One region of the Bradyrhizobium sp. UFLA01-814 genome, then DNA from elsewhere that is predicted to be linked to it. Evidence: predicted binding sites of a transcription regulator. Region 1 holds the regulator's gene; each other region holds the start of a gene.
The links. Region 1 encodes PhoB, which activates phosphate uptake and scavenging genes when phosphate is short. Its sites were predicted from a motif close to TGTCATNNANCTGTCAT; they were not measured.
Positions count from the first base shown of each region.

Region 2: ppk2 (polyphosphate kinase 2) is a predicted target of PhoB. The motif match lies at 4,104-4,120, and genes of this name have one in related genera.
Region 3: PMN64_RS09420 (alkaline phosphatase) is a predicted target of PhoB. The motif match lies at 3,142-3,158, and genes of this name have one in related genera.

Region 1 covers NZ_JAQOSR010000040.1:11,314-18,272, forward strand. The annotation lists gene PMN64_RS14585 (aspartate aminotransferase family protein) at 1-558, opposite strand, end outside; gene PMN64_RS14590 (GcrA family cell cycle regulator) at 1,046-1,558, shown strand; gene phoB (phosphate regulon transcriptional regulator PhoB) at 1,817-2,527, opposite strand; gene phoU (phosphate signaling complex protein PhoU) at 2,674-3,390, opposite strand; gene pstB (phosphate ABC transporter ATP-binding protein PstB) at 3,498-4,316, opposite strand; gene pstA (phosphate ABC transporter permease PstA) at 4,313-5,158, opposite strand; gene pstC (phosphate ABC transporter permease subunit PstC) at 5,163-6,152, opposite strand; gene pstS (phosphate ABC transporter substrate-binding protein PstS) at 6,385-6,959, opposite strand, start outside.
Region 2 covers NZ_JAQOSR010000019.1:17,847-24,805, forward strand. The annotation lists gene PMN64_RS08520 (NAD(P)/FAD-dependent oxidoreductase) at 1-989, shown strand, start outside; gene PMN64_RS08525 (amino acid ABC transporter permease) at 1,048-1,716, shown strand; gene PMN64_RS08530 (transporter substrate-binding domain-containing protein) at 1,906-2,784, opposite strand; gene ppk2 (polyphosphate kinase 2) at 3,060-3,923, opposite strand; gene PMN64_RS08540 (fumarylacetoacetate hydrolase family protein) at 4,186-5,358, shown strand; gene PMN64_RS08545 (hypothetical protein) at 5,567-5,839, shown strand; gene PMN64_RS08550 (Lrp/AsnC family transcriptional regulator) at 6,167-6,628, opposite strand; gene PMN64_RS08555 (transketolase) at 6,760-6,959, shown strand, end outside.
Region 3 covers NZ_JAQOSR010000022.1:2,595-9,553, forward strand. The annotation lists gene PMN64_RS09415 (OmpA family protein) at 1-1,070, shown strand, start outside; gene PMN64_RS09420 (alkaline phosphatase) at 1,327-3,084, opposite strand; gene PMN64_RS09425 (nuclear transport factor 2 family protein) at 3,195-3,560, opposite strand; gene PMN64_RS09430 (TetR/AcrR family transcriptional regulator) at 3,656-4,243, shown strand; gene argG (argininosuccinate synthase) at 4,412-5,749, opposite strand; gene PMN64_RS09440 (phosphatase PAP2 family protein) at 5,848-6,630, opposite strand; gene PMN64_RS09445 (hypothetical protein) at 6,670-6,959, opposite strand, start outside.

The DNA.
Region 1 (6,959 bases):
CGGCTCGATCAGGATGCCGGCGGTGTGCGGACCGATCGCCTTCTTCAACGCCTCGATGTCGCCATGCGGCACCTGGTCGAAGCCGTCCATCGGCGGGCCGAAGCCTTCGAGATATTTCGCCGAGCCGGTCGCGGCCAGCGTGCCCAGCGTGCGGCCGTGAAAGGCGCCCTCGAAGGTGATGATGCGGTAGCGCTCGCCATGGCCCTTGGAGAAGTGATAATGGCGGACCAGCTTGATCACGCCCTCCATCGCTTCGGCGCCGGAATTGCAGAAGAACACGAAGTCGGCAAAGCTCTGCTCGCACAGCCGCGCGGCCAGCACCTCGCCGTCCGGGCTCTTGAACAGGTTCGACATGTGCCAGAGCTTGGTCGCCTGGTCCTGCAGCGCCTTGACCAGATGCGGATGCGCATGCCCGAGCGCGTTCACCGCAACGCCCGAGGTGAAATCGAGATAACGGTCGCCGTTGGTTGCGATCAGCCAGGCGCCCTCACCGCGCTCGAAGCCGAGATCGACCCTGGCGAAGACGGGGAGCAGATGCGACGTGGCAGCGTTGGTCATGGCGTTCACTGACGGTTTTTGAGCCGACAATTGCCGCGGGGCTTGACGCCAGCGCAGCAACGGCCAGCTTCGGAAAACAAAACGGCCGCCTTTGCGGGCGGCACGTGGCGGACATTCTATGCTGCGGTCGGTAGGTGTCAATCGCCACGAAGTGGCCTTCCTGCAATGCGAAACGAGCGCAATCCGGAGCATTCCGGTGCGGTGGAAAAGCCTCATCGCAATGCTTAACTGTATCGGAACATGTGGACGCACGGCCGCGGACTCTTGCGCCAGAGTCACGCCATATTGTAGCGTTTGGCCTGTCGGGTACGACATCTCGTGCGGCAGTACTGGACCCTCTAAGTAGCCTTCGTATCGCGCGTAAACGTTCGGGCGCAAGACCGCGCCCGGCGAGGGCTAAGGGATTCTGGCCGCAGGGATATTTGTCCAGATTGGCTCGCAGCGCCGCTCCAATGATTGGCCGGCGCTACGCGAAGGGAAGAATGCGATGACTGTATTGACCTGGTCCGACGATCGCGTCGAGCAGCTGAAGAAACTCTGGGAGTCTGGCCTGTCGGCCAGCCAGATCGCGGCGGAACTTGGCAATGTGACGCGAAACGCCGTGATCGGCAAAGTGCATCGGCTCGGCCTCTCCGGCCGCGCCAAGGCCCCCTCCACGGCCGCGCCGCGGCAGCGCAAGGCCCGCCCCGCCCAGCACATGATGCGGGTGGCGCGCCCGGTGTCCCGCGGCAACACCGCGCTGGCGCACGCCTTCGAGGTCGAGATGGAGCCCGATCCGATCTCCTACGACAATGTGGTGCCGATGAGCCAGCGGCTGTCGCTGCTCGAACTCAACGAGGCCACCTGTCACTGGCCGGTCGGCGATCCCTCAAGCCCGGAATTCTTCTTCTGCGGCGGCAAGGCGCTCGGCGGCCTGCCCTATTGCGCGCATCACTCGCGCGTCGCCTACCAGCCCGCCGCCGATCGCCGCCGGCCGTCGGCGAAACCGCAGATCAAGTGAGCACTCGGGAAACTACGGAAGACCTGAAAAACAAATCCCCGCGAAAGCGGGGATTTTTTTATGGCGCGTGGCCCGTTACATCATCGGCGTCGTCCCGGCGAAAGCCGGGACCCATAACCACTAATGCGTGTTGTTAGAAAGCCGTCTGGCCCCGTGCCGATTACGCCGGCCGCGGCGTATGGGTCCCGGCTCCCGTGCGCAATTGCGCACTAGGCCGGGACGACACCGTGCTACGGGATATGAATCCCGCAACGGCCATTACGGCTGCGGCTCGGCCTTGGCAAAGCGGTCGTCGAGCGCGTAGCCGGCGCCGCGCACGGTGCGGATCGGATCCTGCTCGCGGCCCGGATTGAGCAGCTTGCGCAGGCGGCCGATATGCACGTCGACGGTGCGTTCATCGATGTAGATGTCGCGGCCCCAGACGCTGTCGAGCAGTTGCTCGCGGCTGAACACGCGGCCGGGATGCTCGAGGAAGAATTCGAGCAGGCGATACTCGGTCGGCCCGAGATCGATCGGGCGGCCCGAGCGCGCCACGCGGCGCTTCTCGCGGTCGAGCTCGATGTCGCCATAGGTCAGCACGGTTGCAAGCCGCTCCGGGCTCGCGCGGCGCAAGAGGCCCTTCACCCGCGCCAGCAGCTCCGGCACCGAGAACGGCTTGACGATGTAATCGTCGGCGCCGGTGGCAAGCCCGCGCACGCGCTCGCTTTCCTCGCCGCGCGCGGTCAGCATGATGATCGGAAGCTGCTTGGTCTCGGGCCGCGCCCGCAGGCGGCGGCACAGCTCGATGCCGGACAGGCCCGGCAGCATCCAGTCGAGGACCACGAGGTCGGGAACGCGCTCCTTCAGCCTCGTGTCGGCATCGTCGCCGCGCCCCACCGTCTCGACATCGTAGCCTTCCGCATCGAGGTTGTAGCGCAACAGCGTCGTCAGCGCTTCCTCGTCTTCGACTACCAGAATGCGTGCGCTCATCGGTTTAAGTTCTTTCTCTGTGGTGATCCGTTGCCCAGACGCAAACCGAAACGCTTACTTCCTTGAGCATAGTCCCCGCGGAAACGAATTGTCGCGAGGATCGTCCAGTTTCACTCTTGCCGGTTTCGCGCTTGCCGATGATGCCTTCAGTTGCCCGGCACCGTGGTGGCAAAAGTGGTCATGTCCCCCTTCGGGCGCTTGTCGGTGATCTGCTGGCCCTCGATCATGTAGAACACGGTCTCTGCGATATTGGTAGCGTGATCGCCGATCCGCTCGATGTTCTTGGCGCAGAACATCAGATGGATGCAGAACGAGATGTTGCGCGGATCTTCCATCATGTAGGTGAGCAGTTCGCGGAACAGCGAGGTGCAGATCGCATCGACCTCCTCGTCGCCCTTCCAGACGTTCATCGCCGCCGGCAGGTCGTGCGCGGCGTAGGCGTCGAGCACCGACTTGACCTGCGACAGCACGAGGTCGGTCATGTGCTCGAGGCCGCGGATCAGCTTCAGCGGCTGGAAATCGCTCTCCAGCGCCGCGACACGCTTGCCCATGTTCTTGGCGAGGTCGCCGATCCGCTCGAGGTCGGTGGCGACGCGCATCGCGCTGACGATCTCGCGCAGGTCGATCGCCATCGGCTGGCGGCGCGCGATCGTCAGCACCGCGCGCTCTTCGATGTTGCGCTGCAGATTGTCGATCTCGATGTCGGCGGCGACCACGCGCTTGCCGAGCGCGACGTCGCGACGGATCAGCGCGTCGACCGACTCGGTAATCATCCGCTCGACCAGGCCGCCCATCTCGGCGACCAGGCGGGTCAACTCCTGCAGGTCGCTGTCGAATGCCTTGGCGGTATGTTCAGAAGCCATCGCTTGTCTCCCTCAAACCATGATCCCGGGGATCATGGTTTCGTGTCCTGAATTTTAGCATGCCCTGATCGGAAAACCGGTTTCCACTTTTCCGGATCATGCGCCGGTCAACCGAACCGGCCGGTGATGTAGTCCTGGGTGCGCCGATCGCTCGGTGAGGTGAAGATCTTGTTGGTGTCGTCGAACTCGATCAGCTCGCCGAGATACATGAAGGCGGTCTTGTCGGAGACGCGCGCCGCCTGCTGCATGTTGTGGGTGACGATCGCGATCGTGTAGTCCTCGGAGAGCTCCTGGATCAGCTCCTCGACCTTGGCGGTCGAGATCGGGTCGAGCGCCGAGCACGGCTCGTCGAACAGGATCACCTCGGGGCGCACCGCCACGGTGCGCGCGATGCACAGGCGCTGCTGCTGGCCGCCGGAGAGCGACAGGCCGGACGCGTTCAGCTTGTCCTTGACCTCGTTCCACAGCGCGCCGCCGCGCAGCGCCTTCTCGACCCGGTCGTCCATCTCGGACTTCGAGATCTTCTCGTAGAGGCGGATGCCGAAGGCGATGTTCTCGTAGATCGTCATCGGGAACGGCGTCGGCTTCTGGAACACCATGCCGACCCGCGCGCGCAGCAAGTTGAGGTCGAGCTTGGGGTCGAGAATGTTGGTCTGGTCCAGCATCAGCTGGCCGACCGCGCGCTGGCCCGGATAGAGGTCATACATCCGGTTGAAGATGCGCAGCAGGGTCGACTTGCCGCAGCCGGACGGGCCGATGAACGCCGTGACGCGGTTGGTGCCGAGCGTCAGGTTGATGTTCTTCAGCGCGTGGTGCTCGCCGTAATAGAAATTGAGATTGCGCACCGTGACTTTCGGCGGCGCTTCAGGCAGCGGAACCTGGGGAACGTGGCCCGCGGCAGTCGTGGAGACGGAAAGCTCGGTCATTTTGCGGCCCTTTCGGCACCAAGGATACGCGCGCCGATATTCAACGCGAGCACGGTGAATGTAATGAGCAGCGCACCGCTCCACGCCAGCTCTTTCCAGTAGGCGTAGGGGCTCTGCACGAAGTTGTTGATGGTCACCGGCAGGTTGGCCATCGTCTTGGTCAGATCCAGGCTGAAGAACTGGTTCGACAGCGCGGTGAACAGCAGCGGCGCGGTCTCGCCGGCGACGCGGGCGGTCGCCAGCAGCACGCCGGTGATCAGCCCCGATCGCGCGGCACGATAGGCGATCCGCTTGATCACCAGCGAACGCGGCAGGCCGAGCGCGGAGGCGGCCTCGCGCAGCGGATTGGGCACCAAGAGCAGCATGTCCTCGGTGGTGCGCAGCACGACCGGGATCACGATCACCGCGAGCGCGAGGCTGCCTGCGATCGCCGAGAAGCCGCGCATCGGCACCACCACCGCACCATAGATGAACAGGCCGATGATGATCGACGGCGCGCTGAGCAGGATGTCGTTGATGAAGCGGATCACCGAGGTCAGCTTGTCGTGCTTGCCGTATTCGGCGAGGTAGGTGCCGGCGAACAGGCCAAGCGGCGCGCCGATGCCGACGCCGATCACGGTCATGATGACCGAGCCGACGATGGCGTTGAGCAGGCCGCCTTCGGTCGAGCCGGGCGGCGGCGTGTTCTGGGTGAACAGCTGCACGCTGAGGCCGGCAAGGCCGTTGTAGAGCAGCGTGATCAGGATCAGCGCCAGCCAGGTGACGCCGAACAGCGCCGCGCCGACACAGAGTGCGCGGATGACGATGTCGCTGCGGCGGCGGGATTTGTAGATCGGGTTCATGGCGTTACTTCCCCGCCTTCTTTTCAAGCCGCATCAGCATCAGCCGCGCGCCGGCGAGCACGAAGAAGGTCAGCACGAACAACAGCAGGCCCAGCAGGATCAGGCCGGACTGATGCAGGCCGTCGCTCTCGGCGAACTCGCTAGCGATCGCCGCCGAGATCGTGGTGCCCGGCGCGAAGATCGACGACGAGATCCGGAACGAGTTGCCGATGATGAAGGTCACCGCCATGGTCTCGCCGAGGGCGCGGCCGAGCGCCAGCATGATGCCGCCGATCACCCCGACGCGGGTGTAGGGGATCACGACGTTGCGGACGACTTCCCAGGTGGTGCAGCCCATGCCGTAGGCGGCTTCCTTCAGCACCGACGGCACGGTCTTGAACACGTCGACCGAGATCGCGGTGATGAAGGGCAGCACCATGATCGCAAGGATCAGCGCGGCGTTGAACAGGCTGAGATAGGACGGCGGACCGGCGAACACCGCGCCCAGCACCGGGACGCCTTCGAAGATCCGGATCATGAAGGGCTGGAAGGTGTTGGCCAGGAACGGGCCCAGCACGAAGAAGCCCCACATGCCGTAGATGATCGACGGGATGCCGGCGAGCAGCTCGATCGCGATGCCGATCGGGCGGCGCAGCACTTGCGGGCAGAGCTCGGTGAGGAACACGGCGATGCCGATGCCGACCGGAATGGCGATCATCATCGCGATGACGGAGGTGATCAGCGTGCCGTAGATCGGGCCGAGCGCGCCGAGCACCGGCGGATCGGCCGAGGGCGCCCAGCGCTGCGTCCACAGGAAGGCGAAGCCGTATTCCTTCATCGCCGGCCAGGCGCCGACGATCAGCGACAGGATGATGCCGCCGAGGATCAACAGAACCGAGATCGCCGAGATGCGGGTGATCCAATAGAAGGTGAGGTCACCGAGCTTGAAGGCGCTGAGGGCCTTGGCGCGATCGTAAGGTCCCGCGGCTTCCATCACATCGCTCTGAACAGCCATGTCTGCCACGCCAATCCCCTCTTTAGTATGCAAAAAAGCCACGCAAACCGCTACGCCCCGAAGCGATCTTCACTGACGCATTTGGCCGGGCGTCGTCGTTCCAGCCACGCCTCTTGAGGCGCGAACCCCCGGCCTCGATCCCGCGCTTGTTGCCGCGGTGATGGAGACCGGGTCTTGGTCGCTCAACCTGTGCCGCGATCGAGTCGGCACAGGTCCTGCCGCAACGTCGGCCTTAGCTCTTGATGTCCGACGACCAGGTCTTCTCGATCAGCTTGACGACCGCGTCCGGCATCGGGATGTAGTCGAGCTCTTCAGCTGCCTTGTCGCCCTTCTCGAAGGCGTACTTGAAGAACTTGAGCGCTTCCTGCGAGGCCGCCTTGTCAGTCGAGTCCTTGTGCATCAGGATGAAGGTCGCCGCGGTGATCGGCCAGGAGGCTTCGCCCGGCTGGTCGGTCAGGATCACGTAGTAGCCGGGAGCCTTGGCCCAGTCGGCGTTCGAGGCGGCGGCCTGGAAGGCAGCGATGGTCGGCTGCACGGTCTTGCCGGCCTTGTTGACCAAGCCGGTGTAGGTCAGCTTGTTCTGCTTGGCGTAGGCATATTCGACATAGCCGATCGCGTTCTTGGTCTGGCTGATGTTGCCGGCAACGCCTTCGTTGCCCTTGGCGCCGACGCCGACCGGCCATTCGACCGCGGTGCCGGAACCGACCTTGGACTTCCAGTCGGCGTTCGACTTGGAGAGATAGTCGGTGAAGTTGAAGGTGGTGCCCGAACCGTCCGAACGGCGCACGACGGTGATGGCGTCGGCCG
Region 2 (6,959 bases), on a different contig from region 1:
TCGCCAATGCCGGCTGGGTGATGCGCTTCCTCGCAGCCGCTGTACCGTCGCAGACCAAACCGCGCGCCGCCGCGTTGCACGGTCTGATCGGCGCGTCGCTGAAGCTGCATCGCGACTGGATCGTGCAGGCCGGCGCTGGCCATCGCATCCGCGAAACCGGCTGGCTCAAGGCCTGGCGCGCCGACGGGCTCGCCGCCGCGAAGGCCGAGCAGGCAGCGCTCGCCGAGTTCGGCATCAGGAGCGAGGTGCTTGATCGCCAGGCGATCTCCGCGCTCGAGCCGAACATCATCCCTGCCTACAGCACGGGTCTCCTGCACACGCAGACGGCATCGGTCGATTCACCCGGCGCGGTGGTCAAGGCCTACGCGCAGATGCTTGCCGCTGGCGGCGGCACGATCAGGCAATCCGGGATCCGGCGGATCGAAGCGCACGGCGATGGCTGGCGCGTGCAGCTCGCCGACGGCGAGATCGCCGCACGCCATGTCGTGGTCGCGCTTGGGCCGTGGTCGGCCGAGCTGCTGCGGCCGCTCGGCTATCGCGTGCCGCTGGCGTTCGAGCGCGGCTATCACCAGCATTTCGTGCCGAACCCGGCACGCAAATTGCTGCGGCCGATCCATGACGCGGAGGGCGGCTTTCTGATGACGCCGATGGAGCAGGGCGTTCGCGTCACCAGCGGCGTCGAGCTCACCGCGCGCGACGCGCCGTCGAATTTTTCGCAGCTCGAGGCGGTGGTGCCGATGGCGCGCAGCGTGGTCGAATTTGGCGATGCGGTCGGCGAGCGCTGGCGCGGCGCGCGGCCGACGCTGCCCGACAGCCTGCCGATGATCGGTAAGGCGCCGCGGCATCGCGGGCTCTGGCTCGCCTTCGGCAACCAGCATATCGGCTTCACCACCGGTCCCGGAACGGGCGCCGCAATTGCGGCGATGATCGCGGGCGATGCGCCGCCGTTCGAGGTCAATGCATTTTCGCCAGACCGGTATATCGCGTGACACGCGCGAGGCCGCCTGCGATGCTTGGCGATCAAGCGCGCGGCAACCGAGAGGCAGGATGAACTACGTCTGGGATTTCGGCATCCTTGCCAAGTATAGCCATCTGTTCTGGCTCGGGCTCGGCTGGACCATCGCCTACACCATCGGCACCATCATCCTCGGGACCTTGATCGGCCTGATCGTCGGCATGCTGCGGCTGCGGCGCATCCCGGTGATCGACTGGCTCCTGATCGCCTATATCGAATTGTTCCGCTGCACGCCGCTGCTGGTGCAGATCATCTGGTTCTACTACGCGTTTCCGGTGGTGATCGGCGTCAACATCCCGGCGCATGTCGCCGCCGTCAGCGTGCTCTCGCTCTATGGCGGCGCATTCTACGCCGAGATCGTGCGCGGCTCGATCGAGAGCGTGCCGGTCGGGCAGTGGGACGCGGCGAAGGCGCTCGGCTTCCGCGGCTGGCGCCTGATGCGGCTCGTGATCCTGCCGCAGGCGCTGAAGCCGATGATGGCGCCCTATGTCAACCAGTCGGTCACGCAGCTCAAGAACACCTCGCTGGTCTCGATCATCGCGGTGCCCGATCTCGTCTACAACGCGACCTTGATCAACGCCGACACCTACCGGCCGCTCGAGGTCTACACCATCGTCGCGCTGATCTATTTCGCGATCCTGTTCCCATCGACACTGGTCGCGCGCCGGCTGGAGCGCGGGCTGACCTACGACAAGGTGTGAGTAATTCTGAGAAGCGGCCGCATCGGTGGTTCACCTCTCCCGCTTGCGGGGGAGGTCGGATCGCATCGTAAGATGCGATCCGGGTGGGGGCTTTTTCCACCCGAAGGTTCCGACGCGCGGTGACACCCCCACCCCAGCCCTCCCCCGCAAGCGGGAGAGGGAGCCGACCGCCGATGCGGTGGCCAAGCCTCAAATACTCAACTCCACCGGCACATCCTCGGGCTTGACGCCGGCGAGGCCGAGGCCCTTGACGAACCATTCGCGCATCTGGCCGATGCCGCGGTTGTAGTCGATCCACACCGAGAGGAAATCGCGCCAGCGCTTGTCGGCTTCGCGCCGCACCGCCGTGCCACTCGCGATCGTCACCGACGGCGAGGCCAGGATCTTGTAGGTGCCGAGGTTCGGGTTCTTGGCGATCGCGGTCAGCCCCAGCACCAGCGCGTTGACCACGCAATCGACGCGACCCGACGACATTTCCAGCATCACCTCGTCGCGCGACTTCAGCGACTTGATGGTGGCGTTCGGCGCAAAGCGGCGCGCCACCGCCTCGTTGGCCGAGCCGACGTCGACCGCGATCTTCACCTCGGGCTTGTTGATGTCGGCCCAGGTCTTGGCTTCCAGCCCCTTCTTCAGCATCGCGCCGAACGGATGCGGGAACACCAGATTGGTGAAATCGACAACCAGCGCGCGCTGCGGGGTCGGGTTGAGCGCGAAGCCGAGATCGATCTTGTTGGCCTGCAGATCGAGAATTGAATTGCCGTAGGTCGACTCGACATATTCCAGCTTGACGTCGAGCAGTTTGGCCAGATCGTTGGCCATCTCGATCGAGAATCCGGACCAAGTGCCCGAGGCGAGGTCCTTGTTGAAATAAGGCAGCTCGCCCGGCAGCACCGCGATCCGCAGCACCTTGTTGGCCCGGATGCGATCCAGCGTGTTGTCGGCTGGCGTCTGCGCCGCGGCCGGGGCGGCCATCGCGGCCGCGAGTGCCGCGCCGCTGCCGATCCCGAGCGCATAGCGCAGCGCGTCACGGCGATCTTCGGAAATTGCGATGTCGTCGGATTGAGTCAAGCGGGCCTCCCTGCACCAGATCGGGGGAAGCCTAGCGTCGGTATCCGGTGCCAGCAAGGGCGCGCGCCTGCACCATTGGTAGGCGCCGTTGCCCAAGCGCTGGTCCTTCTTACCTCGCCCCGCTTGCGGGGAGAGGTCGGATTCGAGTGGAGCTCGAATCCGGGTGAGGGGGACTCTCCGCTTGCGAACTGGGAGCGCTTGTGCGGAAGCAGCCCCTCACCCCAGCCCTCTCCCCGTAAGAACGGGGCGAGGGAGCGCAGTGTCGCCCAGTCCGATCAATACCGTCCCGGCACGTACATCTCCGGCGGGATCGGGCCGCGGTGATAGTCGGGGTTGCGGACCCGCGGCGGCAGCACCACCGGCTGGTGGGTCACCGTCTGATAGGGGATCTGGCTTAGGAGATGCGAGATGCAGTTGAGCCGGGCGCGCTTCTTGTCGACGGCATCGACGATCCACCACGGCGAGTCCTGCAGATGCGTGCGTTCCAGCATCGTCTCCTTGGCCTTGGTGTAGAGCTCCCAGCGGGTCCGCGCCTCGACGTCCATCGGGCTCAGCTTCCACTGCTTCAGCGGATCCTGGATCCGCATCGAGAAGCGGAACGCCTGTTCCTCGTCGGTGATCGAGAACCAGTATTTCAGGAGGACGGTGCCGGAACGGATCAGCATGCGCTCGAAATCCGGCACCGAGTTGAAGAATTCCTCATACTGCTCGTCGCTGCAGAACCCCATCACCTTCTCGACGCCGGCGCGGTTGTACCAGCTGCGGTCGAACAGCACGATCTCGCCGCCGGCCGGCAGATGCGAAACATAGCGCTGGAAGTACCATTGCGTGCGCTCGCGCTCGTTCGGCGCCGGCAGCGCCGCGATCCGGCAGACCCGCGGATTGAGCCGCTGGGTGATGCGCTTGATCACGCCGCCCTTGCCGGCGGAATCGCGGCCCTCGAACAGCACCACGACCTTCTTCTTCTCGTGCTGCACCCAGTCCTGCAGCTTGACCAGCTCGCCCTGCAGCCGCAGCAATTCGCGGAAGTAGAACTTGCGGTCGATCGACGGCCTGCCGGCGGCGCCGTCATGGTCGAGCTCGTCGAGCCTCATGTCGTCCAGCTCGAGCTCGAGTTCCTCGTCGAGGCTGTCGGCCATCTCCTGATGGATGCGGGCGCGCAAGGCTTCGTCGCGCAAGGCTTCGTCGCGCAAGGCTTCATCCCGCAAGGCTTCATCCCGGGAGGCTTCGTCGGTGAGGGCGGAGGTCGTCATGAAGGTCCGTCTTTCAGTGTGTTAGATGGATCGGACGGCAGCATTGACGGGCGATGTTACCCCTCTATGACAATGCCATGACCGCTGTTTCACGCCGCCGGGCGGACTGTGCTAACAAGCCGACAAAACCAAAAAGGGAGATGTGCCGATGATTTCGCTCACGCCAAAAGACGTCCTGCCGGAGGACGGCACCGCCGGCACGCTGGTCGGACGGGTCTGGCTGCCGCAGGCCGGCGGGCCGGCTGTCGCCGCGGTTCGGGCAGATGGCGTGTTCGACGTCACGGCGCGGTTCCCGACGGTGAGCGCGCTCTGCGAGGAAAGCGATCCCGCGGCCGCGCTGCGCGCCACGCGCGGCGAGCGGATCGGCGATTTCGAGGCGATCCTCGCCAACACCCCGCCCGACGGCCGCGACAAGGCCAGGCCGCATCTGCTGGCGCCGGTCGATCTCCAGGTGCTGAAGGCCGCCGGCGTCACTTTCGCGATCTCGATGCTGGAGCGCGTGATCGAGGAGCGGGCGCGCGGCAATCCGTCCTCGGCGGAGGCGATCCGCAAGGAGGTGGTGCGCCTGGTCGGCGACGATCTCTCCAAGCTGAAGCCCGGCTCCGAGCAGGCGATGAAACTGAAGCAGGTGCTGATCGATCAGAATGCCTGGAGCCAGTATCTCGAGGTCGGCATCGGTCCCGACGCCGAAGTGTTCACCAAGGCGCCGACGCTGTCCTCGGTCGGGTCAGGCATGGACGCCGGGCTGCATCCGAAGTCGACCTGGAATAATCCGGAGCCGGAGGTCGTGCTTGTTGTCTCCGCCGCCGGCAAGATCGTCGGCGCCGCGCTCGGCAACGACGTCAATCTGCGCGACTTCGAGGGGCGCTCGGCGCTCTTGCTGTCGAAGGCCAAGGACAACAACGCGTCCTGCGCGATCGGCCCGCTGCTCCGGCTGTTCGACCAGACCTTCTCGCTCGACGATGTCAGGAAGATGGATGTCGGCCTGACCGTGACGGGCGCAGACGGCTTCGTGCTCGAGGGCCATTCCTCGATCAGCAAGATCAGCCGCGATCCGACCGATTTGGTCGCCCAGACCATCGGCTCCGTGCATCAATATCCCGATGGATTTGCGCTGTTCCTCGGCACGATGTTCGCGCCGGTCAAGGACCGCGACGCCAAGGGCGAGGGTTTCACCCACAAGCGCGACGACATCGTCACCATCGCCGCGCCGCAGCTCGGCAAGCTGGTCAACCGGATGCGGGGCAGCGACGAGTGCGAGCCCTGGACCTTCGGCGTCGGCGCTCTGATGAAGAACCTCGCACAGCGCAAGGTGCTGTGAGGAGAAGATACTAATCCATCGTGAGGTTAGCACGCTCGTCGGGCTCCCTCCCCCCTTGTGGGGGAGGGTGGGGAGAGGGGTGGCCCCAGGCGAGATGTTCGATCACACCGGGCTCCGTAGCGCACGTGCCCGCGTGGGTCGGTCGCTGTCTTGAAATGCGCCTTTCGATGATGTGCCACTGTTCGCTGAAGCGGCGGCATTATCGAACATGTTCAGAAACCTGCGCGGCAGATCGACCGTGTGGCGCAACTTGAGCGCGCTAAAACACGCGGAATTTGCCGCTTTTTCCTGGCTTTATGTGAACCAGTTCATCCTCGTTCGCGCCGGTCCGCTCCAGCATATCGGCTCGACGCGAACAGAAGGAGTCGCGGACATGAGCGAGCAGCCATCAAACGGAATGCCCAATTGGCTCACCACCGATATGCTGGTCATTGCCGTCTCACTGGCCATCATCGTGATTGGGATTTGGATCGCGCCGTAGCCTGGTCGTCGCGGCGAGGCCGTCCAGCCGGGCAGAGCGCCAGCGCCAATCACTGAGTTGCGCCGACGGCGCAAGCCTCCTTTGCAAAACGGAACGAGATGCAAAGCTCGGACGAAAGATGTCGCGAGAATGCGAAGTTATGCCCACTGACAGCGCAACACACTCAGTGTCGTCCCTGCGAAAGCAGGGACCCATAACCACAAATGCTGATTGTTGAACGATGCTGGGACAACGAGTCCCGTTCTCTGCGGCGTATGGGTCCCGGCCTTCGCCGGGACGACGGTGTACATTTGGTGCGACCGATGGCAGTTCAGATGCAAGCAACACTCACACCGGCAACGCCGTCGAATACTTCACCTGGCTTAGCGCAAAGCTCGACTCGATGGAGGCGATGCCGTCGAGCCGGGTCAGCTTGTTTTTCAGGAATGCTTCATAGGAGGAGAGGTCGGCGGCGACGACGCGCAACAAATAGTCGCGATTGCCGGTCATCAGGTAGCATTCGAGCACCTCGTCCCATTTCGAGATCGCGCGCGCGAAGCGGTTGAGGTCTTCCTCCTTCTGCCGCGCCAGCTTGATCGAGATGAAGACGGAGACGTGCAGCCCGATCGACTTCTGGTCGACGGTTGCGATGTAGCGAGAGATCACGCCGCGCTCCTCGAGCAGCTTGACCCGGCGGTGGCAGGGCGACACCGACAGCCCGACCTTGTCGGCGAGTTCCTGCATGGTCATGCGGCTGTCGGTCTGGAGCAGACTCAGGATCTTGCGGTCGATGGCATCGAGGGCAGGCATTGGGATGAACTCGTCAGTTGAAGCCGGATCGTGGGAATTTATCCCAATTTTTCCTGTGCTGTCGCGTGGAATTGAGATTTTCGCCGCCGCTTGCGGCAGTAACATTCCGGCGTATCGCCCGGAGCATTGCCATGGGAATCGCGCCTAAACGCCTCGACATGCTGTCCGCCCTGGCCCGCAAGGTGCTGTGGCTGTCGTCGTGGACCATCCATCACGCCAACCATGTGCGGCCCTCCACCGACGGGTTGAAGGTCGGCGGCCACCAGGCCTCGTCGGCCTCGCTCGCCAACATCATGTCGGCGCTTTATTTCTCGGTGTTGCGCCCGCAGGA
Region 3 (6,959 bases), on a different contig from region 1:
CGCCCGGCCGCGCGCAATACGCCCCGCCGACGGTTGCGCCCGCCTTCCGCGCCGCGCCTGCCGTCGCAGCACCGCTGCCGCCGCCGCCGCGCCATGACAACATCAAGCCGCTCGCGATCGGCGCCGCGGTCGGTGCCGGCGTGGTTGCCGGCGCCATCATCGGCGGCAGCATCGCCGACCTGCACAGCCAGCGGCAGGAGGTCGTCGAGGGCGGCCGCACCATCTACACCGAGCCGGACCGCGTCATCATCCGCGATCCGGGCGGCCAGGCCTATGTCCGCGGCGACGACGTCTATCGTTTCCGCTATGGGGCGCGCGATATCCGCACCGAGACGATCGGCGGCGAGACGCGGACGGTCGTGGTTCGTCCTGACGGCAGCGAGATCATCACGGTGGTCGGCTCCGACGGCCAGATGTTGCGCCGGATCCGCAGGGATACTGGCGGACGCGAGGTCGTCATCATCGACAACAGCTATCGCGATCCGCGGGCGGTCGGCGGCTTCTATGTCGACGCGCCACCGCCGGTGGTCAACATTCCCTACGATCGCTACATCGTCGACGCTCAGGACGCGTCGCCCGACGTGATCTACGAGACCATGGAGGCACCGCCGGTGCAGCGGATCGAACGGCGCTACTCGCTCGACGAGATCCGCTACAGCCCCAATGTCCGCATGCAGATGCCGAGCATCGACGTCAACACGATCAATTTCGACTCCGGATCGTGGACCGTCCCGCCGGACCAGGCTGCGCGGCTGCAGGTGATCGCCGACGGTCTCAATCGGGCCATCCAGCGCAATCCGCGCGAGGTGTTCCTGATCGAGGGCCATACGGATGCGACCGGCAACGACACCGACAATCTGTCGCTGTCGGACCGCCGTGCGCAATCCGCCGCCGAGCTCTTGACGCAGCAGTTCGGCGTGCCGGCGGAGAACCTGACCTCGCAGGGTTACGGCTCGCAATATCTGAAGGAGCAGACCGACGGGCCGAGCCGCATCAACCGGCGCGTCACCGTCCGCCGCATCACCCCGCTGCTCAACGGCGGCACCGCCTCCGCCGCCCCGCCGCGCTGAGCCGGCGCGACATCACGCGACGAAATGGCCGGGAGCGATCCCGGCCATTTTTGTTTCTTCTCCTTCCCCCTGAAAGGGGGAAGGTCGGGATGGGGGTCAGCCACAGGCAACACTGTTTGCGGAGAGAGCAGATCCCCACCCGCTTTGCTCTGGCGAGCAAAGCGACCTCCCCTTTTCAAGGGGAGGTTGGAGAAGCGTCGCCCCGCAAGCGGGAGAGGTACAGCGGGCATGCTGATCGACCCAATCTCATCATTCGTTATTTCCCCGCGCCCAGTCCCAGCGCCTCGACCATCACGCGGAATACCTCGGTGTTGTCCATTGAGCCGTGGACGCGCTCGCTGCCCGGGCCGGTCGCGGTGAGGATGACGTCCTCGCCGGAATGCACGCTGGCGCCGATCATCGCCGGCAGATTGCCGAAGCGCAGCACGACGCCGGGGACATCCTTGTACTTGTCATTGGCCTTGAACGTGTCGGGCTGGTCGCCCTTCACCGTCGGCTCGTTCGGATCGTCGAGTTTCGGGCGGAACGTCTCGTAGTGATCCGGCAGGCTGGCGGAGAAGATCGCAAGCCGCCGGCTGACATCGACGCGTGATGGATAACCCTCGGCGTCCGGCGCCGGATAATTAGGAAAGCCGGCCTTCTCGTAGACGCCGACGCGCTCGCGCAGCGGCACGTTGGGTGTCGCCGCCATGTCGTCATTGATGGTACCGACCAGGCTGTTCGGATGGTTGTGGTCGGCCACGACCAGGATCAGCGTGTCGCCGCTGCGCGCTTTCGCCCAGTCCTTGGCGAGCCGCACCGCATTGTCGAGCATGATGGTGTCGTAGACCGCGCGCTCCATGTCGAGCAGATGGGCGTATTTGTCGATCAGGCCGGACTCGACCATCAGGAAGAAACCGGCCTCGTGTTTCGACAGCACCGTGAGCGCGGCCTGGACCTGCTCGGTCAGGTCCGGCTGCTCGGGGAATTTCCTGACGCCGCCGCCCCTCAGGAACTTGCGGTCGAGCGCGCCGTCCATGTTGCCGGCGGCGAACAGGCCGAGCAGTTGGCGGGCGTCGGGCTTCGCCGCCAGCGCGTTCAGCTCGCTTGCGGTGGTCGCGACCGGATAGCCGGCGTCGCGGAAGCGCGCCAGATAATCGATATCGTCCTTGCGTTTCGACCCGGACGTGGATTGCGGCAGGAAGTTCGCGGAGCCGCCGCCCATCAGCACGTCGGGCTTCGCGTCGAAATATTGCGCGACGATCGCGTCATAGGCGGCGCGGCGGCGGGTATGCGCAACCATCGCCGCCGGGGTCGCATCCTCGACCTCGGTGTTGGTGACGATGCCGACGGCGAGGCCCGCCCGGCGCTTGGCAAGGCTCGCGATGGTCTCGACCCTGGGATCGTCGAGCGGATCGGGCGTGCGGTCGGCGTAGACGCCGAGCGCATTGACCGCGGCCTTGTGGCCGGTGGCGTAAGCGCTCGCGGCATTCGCCGAATCGGTGATGATCGAGTCCGAGCCCGCGGTCGCGACCAGCGCCATATGCGGCACGTCGTCGATCGCGAGCTTGCCGCGGCTCTTGCCCTCCGCAATTCCCTTGGAAAGGATTCGCGCGGCGACGCGATGCGACGGCGACATCCCGTCGCCGATGAACAGGATCACGTTCCTGGCCTTGCGTGCCCCGGTGTCGTAGACGGTCCAGGTCACCTTCCGGCTCTGCGTGCCGTCGCTGACTTCGACGGCGACCTGCCCGGGCTTGGCGAGCGAGACATCGCGCAGCAACAGCGCCGACTGCTCCCGGCCGGCCTCGCGCGCGGTGAATGTGCCGCCCTGGCCGAATACCGCGGCATAATCCGCGCCGTTCAGCGTGACCTTGAGCTTGGCTTGATCGACCACCCCCGGAAGCTCGACCTTGAAGTCGAATTTGGCGCCGACGAGGATATCGGCGCGATCGATCGGATAGATCGTCTGGGCGAACGCCGGCGCTGCCGACAACGCCAGCGTGACGGCCATACCGGCAACTCGCTTGATCATGATCGATGCTCCGCCCTTGCGCATCATGCGCATCGGAGCGGAGGCTAGTTGCGGCGGATGACGGCGCAATGAGGCGCGCCGGGGCGTATTGCCGCAAGGCCGGCGTGATTTCAGCGCGCCATTTGCTGCGTATCGTAGAAGAAGCGCTCCTCGACCAGCTCCTCGCCCCGCCAGGTCTGCCAGGCGACCTCCTCCATGCAGCGAACCTTGCCGTCCTTGCCGGTGAATTCGAACCGCCAGCAGATCGCCGAATGATCGCCGTCGAGCAGGAGCGGCCCGAGCCGCGTGGTCTTGACGCCGGCGACCGCGGCCAGCACCGCCGCCTCGCGCGCTGCCAGTGCCTCGCGGCCGACCCGCCACTGGCCGTCATTCTCCTGGGTGCGGGCATCGTCTGAATAGAAGTTCCTGATCGCGCCGACATGGTCGTTGGATTCCACCGTGTCCGCGAAGGCTTGCAACGTCCTAAGCGAGGGCATGGGCACTCTCCAGTTACAGACTGATAGTCGGTATTTATCGACCAACAGTCGGTAAGTCAATTGGCTTGCGCCTGGAACTGGGATAGAGATGCGCCATGGCAACCCAGGCCGAGCGGCGCGAGAAAACCAGAGCCGCCATCGTCAAGGCGGCGCGGCGCATTTTTGGCGAGCGCGGCTTTGCCGCTGCGACGATGGACGACATCGCCGCTGGAGCGCGCGTCGCCAAGGGCGCGGTCTATCATCACTTCGCGACCAAGGAGGCGGTGTTCGAGGCCGTGTTCGAGCAGGTGTCAATCGACCTCGTCGCCGATCTCGACCGCATCTCGCGCGCCGAGAACGATCCGCTGGCGGCGATGGCGGCGGGCACGCAGGGCTATTTCGCGGCGTGCTCGAAAGGCCCGACCGGCCAGATCATCTTGCGCGATGGTCCGGCCGTGCTCGGCTGGGAACGCTGGCGCGAGATCGACGCGAAACATTTCGGCGGCAAGTTTCCACGCGCGCTGACAGCGGCGATGGACGCCGGCATGATCGCCAGGCAGCCGATCGAGCCGCTGGCGCGGCTGCTGCTCGGCGCGGTGACGGAAGCCGCGGTTGCGGTCTCCGCGGGGCCGGACATCGGCAAGACCGGCACCGATTACGCGCGCGCGTTCCGTTCGCTGCTGGATGCGCTCAGGGTGAGGTAGGCCGATATCCATCCCCGGGTCGTCCCTGCGAAAGCAGGGACCCATAACCACAGGGAGGAGTCGTGGAAACGCGCTGGAGCACCAGCGCGCTTCATAACCACGGCCGGTGGTTATGGGTCCCGGGTCGCGCTTCGCTTGCCCGGGACGACGAGGCGAGAGGGTGCCGCCTCAACCCTTGTCGTTCTCGAGCTGAAAGATCTGCGCCCCCTCGCCGCTCGAGATGAGGCCGGTCTTGTTGTAGAGGCCGAGCTTGGCGCGGGTGTCTGATATGTCGAGGTTGCGCATCGTCAGTTGGCCGATGCGGTCGGCCGGCGTGAAGGCGGCGTCCTCGACCTTCTCCATGCTGAGCCGTTCCGGCGCATAGGTCAGGTTCGGGCTCTCGGTGTTGAGGATCGAGTAGTCGTTGCCGCGACGCAGCTCGAGCGTCACCTCGCCGGTGACGGCGCGCGCCACCCAGCGCTGTGCGGTCTCGCGCAGCATCAAGGCCTGCGAATCGAACCAGCGGCCCTGATAGAGCAGGCGGCCGAGCCGCATGCCGCTGATGCGGTACTGCTCGATCGTATCCTCATTGTGGATGCCGGTGACGAGACGCTCATAGGCGATGTGCAGCAGCGCCATGCCCGGCGCCTCGTAGATGCCGCGGCTCTTGGCCTCGATGATCCGGTTCTCGATCTGGTCGCTCATGCCGAGGCCGTGGCGGCCGCCGATCGCATTGGCCTCGAGGAACAGCGCGACCGGATCGGCGAACGTCTTGCCGTTCAGCGCGACCGGCTGGCCTTCCTCGAAGCGCACCACGACCTTCTCAGCCTTGACGTCGCAATCGGCGCGCCAGAACGGCACGCCCATGATCGGGTTGACGATGGTGATGCCGCTCGCAAGGCTCTCGAGATCCTTGGCCTCATGCGTCGCGCCGAGCAGATTGCTGTCGGTCGAATAGGCCTTCTCCGCGCTCATCTTGTAGGCGAAGCCTTGCGCGGTCATGAACGCCGACATCTCGGCGCGGCCGCCGAGCTCGTCGATGAACTGCTGGTCGAGCCAGGGTTTGTAAATGCGCAGGCTCGGGTTGGTCAGCAGGCCATAGCGATAGAAGCGCTCGATGTCGTTGCCCTTGAAGGTCGAGCCGTCGCCCCAGATGTTGACGCCGTCCTCCTGCATCGCCGCGACCAGCATCGTGCCGGTCACCGCGCGGCCGAGCGGCGTGGTGTTGAAATAGGTGATGCCGCCGGTCGAGATGTGGAACGCGCCGGACTGGATCGCGGCGATGCCTTCATGGACCAGCTGGGTGCGGCAATCGACCAGGCGGGCCTTCTCGGCGCCAAAATCCATCGCCTTGCGCGGGATCGCGTCGTAGTCGGCCTCGTCGGGCTGGCCGAGATTGGCGATATAGGCGAAGACCTTGGCGCCCTTCAGCTTCATCCAGAGCAGCGCCGCTGACGTGTCGAGCCCGCCCGAGAACGCGATGCCGACTTTTTCGCCAGTGGGCAGGCTTTTCAGAATCGTACTCATGGGACGGTCCAATCGGTCGAAAATCGAAATCGATGATGTTTCAGGGGTGGCGATATCAAATTTCGGCAGGCGGGGCACGCCTTTAATCAGGCCCCAAATCAGGCCTCGGGCTGGCTGGACGCCGCCTTGCCGCCGCGGCGCCAGCGCTGCATCAGCCGGTAGCCGGGCATTGCGAGCCGCGTCAGCGCGGCATCGACCTGGGCGTCGGTCAGCCGGGTCGCTGCCCAGCGGTAGATCAGCGCGTAAAACAGCCAGACGGTGAAGAAGGACACCAGGCCCGCGATCGCCACATCGGTGAAAAAGTGGCCACCGAAGGCCATTCGCAGCCCGCTGGTGACGATGCCGAACACGGTGGCCCCGGCAAAGGCCAGCGGCCGCCACACGGGCGGCGTCAGCGCCGCCGGTGCATAGGTCCAGAACGCGGTGGCGCCCTCGCCGGAGAAGAACGAGCAGTTGCGCGGGCAGCCGCCGCGCGGGTCCCACCACGGCATGAATTGCAGGTCGCCGCCGAACTGCGTCACGAACACCGGCCGCGGCCGGCCCCAATAATTCTTGAAGGTGAAATTGGTGAGCACGCCGGCCGAGAGCAGCATCGTGGTGAGCAGGAACACCGCGGCGCGGCCGGACATCAGCATTGGCCGGTCCGGGCGGATGAATTTCCAGACGATGGTCACGATCGCCGGCAGCACCAGCGCCCAGGCGATCCACATCGCCGCATCGCGCGCAAACGACGCCACCGCGTCGAGCTTCAGCGGGAAGGTTTTCTGCGCCACATCGTAGAACAGCGCCGCCAGCTTCAGGTCGAGCTCGGGATAGATCCCGAACAGGATGCCGACGATGAGCGCCAGCGCCAGCGCGATGAAAAGTCCGGTCCGGTTCATGGCGCGCGGTTTAGCCGAGGCTGCGGGGCATGGGAAGCATCACGGCCGCGGCGATTGCGACGGCAAGGGCGGGGGCGGCGGCAAGGGACGCGGCGGCTCGCGCCAGGCGCCGGCGGTGCGGCCGGCGATCAGCCAGTAGACGAGGCCCGCGACGATGCCGGCGCCGGTCATGATCTCCATGTGCCGGCGCACGATGCCGTGGAATTGCATCATATCGGGATCGAACGGAACCAGGCCGAGATAGCAGGCCGCGCCGACGATGGCGCCGCCGACGGCGTAGGCCAGTACGCTGCGGATGAAGAACGCCTCGGTGATCAGCACCACGATCA